DNA from 2 places in the Bacillus sp. Brlt_9 genome. Region 2 is predicted to be linked to the other one. Evidence: a T-box and tRNA genes for the amino acid it is inferred to sense, from the RefSeq annotation. Region 2 holds a T-box; the other holds one or more tRNA genes.
What was found. The T-box of region 2 lies ahead of metG (methionine--tRNA ligase). A T-box ahead of a tRNA ligase gene usually reads a tRNA of that ligase, here a tRNA-Met.
Positions count from the first base shown of each region.

Region 1 (2,277 bases), on a different contig from region 2:
CAAAAGAAGCAAAAGTTAAGGACATGAAAAAAGAACTGGATTCATTAACGAATAAAGAAAAGAGTCTAAAAGACGAAGTTCAAAAGTTAAATGATGAAGAGTACGTATTAAAGATTGCTAGAAGGGATTATTTCTTCTCTGGAAAAGGGGAGATAATTTTTCCTGTTTCTAAGTAGAGTATGTCTTATTGACACTATATTTTAGGATTATATATAATAAAGTAAAATTTGACTTTTTAACCACTAAGGAGGAGCATTTTTTTTATGTCAATCGAGGTAGGCAGCAAGTTACAGGGTAAAGTAACAGGTATTACAAATTTTGGGGCTTTTGTGGAGCTGCCAGAAGGCTTAACGGGTCTTGTTCATATTAGTGAAGTTGCTGATAATTATGTGAAAGATATTAACGATCACTTAAAAGTGGGCGACCAAGTAGAAGTAAAAGTTATTAACGTTGAAAAAGATGGCAAGATCGGTCTATCTATTAAAAAAGCGAAAGAGCGTGAAAAAACAGAAGGAGATCGTCCACGTGGTGAATACCAACGCGGTGGCGATCAACAACGTTCTGGACGTCCACAACGTAATCGTTCTTTCAACAGAGATAACCGTGGTGGCGGTAACGACCGCGCTCCAAAAGAAACATTCGAGCAAAAGATGGCTCGTTTCTTAAAGGATAGCGAAGATCGTTTAACTTCTTTAAAGCGTAACACTGAATCTAAACGTGGTGGCCGTGGCGCGCGTCGCGGATAATAACAACGTTTAATTCTTAGCATATAAAGAGGTACCCAGGGCGATTGCTCGGGGTACTTTTTTATATGTGAAAATATATTTTAAAAAAAGTTTTCAAGATGTGTTGACTTTAAATTATATCTGAGGTAAGATACTAATTGTCCGTTAAATAAGACGACATGGCGGTGTAGCTCAGCTGGCTAGAGCGTACGGTTCATACCCGTGAGGTCGGGGGTTCGATCCCCTCCGCCGCTATATTTAATTTAACGGCCCGTTGGTCAAGTGGTTAAGACACCGCCCTTTCACGGCGGTAACACGGGTTCGAATCCCGTACGGGTCATCCTAAAAAGATCATGCAAATTTGCATGATCTTTTTTTGTTAAATAAATTAAGACATACAACACTTCTACAAAATCACCCTGTATTTTCTGAATGTTCGATTAAAAAATTAAAAATAAATTACATACTGTGTATATATGTAGAGTTATTTCGAATAAAAAGTCGAACGATTATAAAAGTGAAAACTGTTGTTTTGACAAAAATCCCAATAATCATCTTTTATAATGACAGTAATTAAACTATGCAGGTGGTGTTAAAAATATGCCTAAAGCAGGAAGGAATACTATGAATACAAGTGCATTGGCAATGAATGAAGGTCAGCTTGGAGGAGTAAAGTGGACGAGTAAGTTGCGAATGAAGTTTGAGCAAGTTTTCTTTAGATGGGGATTTATTATTGTTGTTATTGGTTTTCTTTTGGGACGAGCATATATATTAACAAACATTTTACCGTTTGCACTGCCGTTTTTTGCTGCTGTTTATGTTATGAAGCGGGATAAAATGCCGCTCGCGTTCTTGGCTTTAATGGGGGGCGCACTTTCAGTTTCGATAGATAATTTATTCTTTACCTTTGCGTCTATTTTTACTTTCTTCATTTATAATATCTTCTTTAGTCGGTTTACACGTAAAACTGTTGGACTTGTTCCATTCCAAGTATTTATCTCCGCATTAACCGCACATTTAGTTGTTGTATATTTTGCACAGCAAACTGTCACCATGTACGATTTACTCGTTAGTACGATTGAGGCTGGGCTTAGCTTCGTATTAACTATGATATTTTTACAAAGTGTTCCACTTTTAGTAGAACGAAAAGGTAAACAACAAGCGTTAGAGACAGAAGAAATTGTTTGTTTAATTATATTACTAGCATCTGTTTTAACAGGTACAACAGATTGGTTCGTATATGACGCTTCTATTCAACATATTTTTACTAGATATTTAGTGCTCGTGTTTGCGTTTATTGCGGGGGCTGCTACAGGATCTACAGTGGGGGTCGTCACTGGATTAATTTTAAGTTTAGCGAATGTCTCCAGTTTGTCTCAACTTAGTCTACTTGCTTTTTCTGGTTTGCTTGGTGGTTTGCTAAAAGAAGGGAAGCGTTTAGGTGTTAGTTTAGGTTTATTAATTGGGACGAGCTTGATTACGCTATATGTAGACAAGCAAACAAACATCGTGACAACTTTAATTGAATCTGGTGTAGCGATTGCTTTCTTCT
Region 1 covers NZ_JAYJLO010000017.1:29,555-31,831, forward strand. The annotation lists gene divIC (cell division protein DivIC) at 1-176, shown strand, start outside; gene VF726_RS30045 (S1 domain-containing RNA-binding protein) at 264-746, shown strand; tRNA gene VF726_RS30050 (tRNA-Met) at 907-980, shown strand; tRNA gene VF726_RS30055 (tRNA-Glu) at 994-1,065, shown strand; gene spoIIE (stage II sporulation protein E) at 1,326-2,277, shown strand, end outside.
Region 1: it has a tRNA-Met gene. The T-box ahead of metG (methionine--tRNA ligase) is inferred to sense a tRNA for this amino acid. The anticodon was not compared.

Region 2 (2,277 bases):
AGACCCGTGTTCTTCAACTAGTTTTTCAATTTTAAAATGTTCTTCCGCAAGTGTTGTAATGATTTCTCCTAATGTCCAGCGACGGATAGTTGTTTTAGGTAACGATTCTTTCTGCGCTTCTGTAAGAAGGATGCTATAAGCAACTTCATCTTCAATTAATTCTTCATCGAAGTAATTTCCATTGGCCCGAAATGATGGGTGGTCTACTCCTAATAATTTCGTGTAAACAGGATGATAGTCACGAAGGATAAGCGTTCCATCTCGCTTAAGTAAGGTAGAAATTTTTTGAAAGAGTGGTTTTAAATCTAAAAAGTAATGGAGTACACCAAGTTCTAGCAATACGATATCAAATGATTCGGAGAGCTGCACATTTAGTACGTCAGAAACGACATACTTGATAGAAACACCCGCCGCTTCCGCAAGTTCATTTGCATAATTGGCATTACTTGCTGAAATATCAACAACTGTTACGTCAGCTCCTAAAAGAGCGAGAGCAACAGCTTTATTGCCTTTTGAACCAAGTAAATTAATAATACGTTTTCCTTTTGGAGATTGGATGTAAGGTAAGTAGTAATCTACCTCGCGCACGGGGTCTGCCATAAGCTTTTTCGCATAATCTGATGGCGCCCCGTGGCGATTCGTCCAAGCTTCATACGCAGCTGCATTCCAGCTTTTTTCATTACGTTTACTTAGTTGTTTTTGATTCAATCGAATCACTCCTTTTGTGAACGTATAGTTATTCTGCGTGAGAAGGGGATTTCCTTTTCTTTTTGAATTAAAGTTTGATTTTTCTGCAATTAAGTCGTAAAATACGTGTTATATATAAAAGCGTTGAAAAGGAAAAGTAGGATGAACACATTCTTTCCAGAGAGCTTCGGTAGCTGAGAAGAAGCAAGAATATTCATTTGAACAATGGCCTTTGAGCTTCGTCCTGAACTTATCAAATGATAATAGTAGGCGGCGACGAGAGTTGGTACTCGTTATCAAAATCACAGTATAAGAGCATATAGCTCCGTACTTGTTAAGGCTAATTATGTGAGTAATTGGCGAAATAAGGTGGTACCGCGACTGTTTATACAGCCCCGCCCTTATCTTTTTTAAGATAAGGGCGGGGCTTTTTTATATTTAAAAGGAGGAATGTAAGATGAGTATTTTTATTGGAGGCGCTTGGCCGTATGCAAATGGTTCGTTACATCTTGGGCATATTGCGAGTTTGTTACCTGGAGATATATTAGCGCGTTATTACCGAGCAAAAGGTGAGAATGTGTTGTATGTGTCGGGAAGTGATTGTAATGGAACACCAATTGCAATTAGGGCAAAACAAGAAGGGGTGAAGGCTAAGGAAATTGCTGATAAGTATCATGAAGAATTTGAGCGATGTTTTCGTAGCCTTGGTTTTACTTATGATTGTTATACACGTACTGATAGTGAGCACCATCATGAAACTGTTCAAAAAGTTTTTTTACGTTTATTAGAAGAAGGTTATATTTATAAAAAAATAGTGGAACAAGCGTATTGTGAAACGTGTACGCAGTTTTTACCTGATCGTTATGTAGAAGGAATTTGTCCACATTGCCATGAAGCAGCAAGAGGAGATCAATGTGATGCGTGTTCAGCTATTTTAGATCCACTCGATTTATTAGAAAAGAAATGTAAGTTATGTGGTAATACACCATCCGTACAAGAAACAGAGCATTTCTATTTCGCATTGCATACATTTCAGGAGCAAATTAAAGCGGCTGCAGAAACTGCAAAACAAACTGGAACATGGCGCGACAATGCGATTCAACTAACAGAGAGATATGTAAAGGAAGGATTACTAGATAGGGCTGTGTCACGTGATTTACCAATAGGGGTACCAATTCCAGTAGAAGGGTATGAAGATAAGAAAATTTACGTATGGATTGAAGCTGTGACAGGATATTATTCAGCGAGTAAACATTGGGCTAAAGAAACAGGAAAAGATGATCAAGAGTTTTGGGATAAAGAAGCGAAAACATATTATGTACACGGAAAGGATAATATTCCGTTTCATTCCATCATTTGGCCAGCGGTATTACTTGGAATAGGAGAAGGAGCAATTCCTCGTCATATCGTTTCGAATGAATATTTAACAGTTGAAAAAAGAAAGTTATCTACAAGTAAAAACTGGGCAGTATGGGTGCCTGATATATTAGAACGCTACAATCCAGATTCCATTCGTTACTTTTTAACAGTCAACGCACCAGAAAATCGTGATACTGATTTTTCATGGCGTGAATTTATTTACAGTCATAA
Region 2 covers NZ_JAYJLO010000020.1:13,456-15,732, forward strand. The annotation lists gene VF726_RS30685 (class I SAM-dependent methyltransferase) at 1-708, opposite strand, end outside; T-box leader at 823-1,093, shown strand; gene metG (methionine--tRNA ligase) at 1,145-2,277, shown strand, end outside.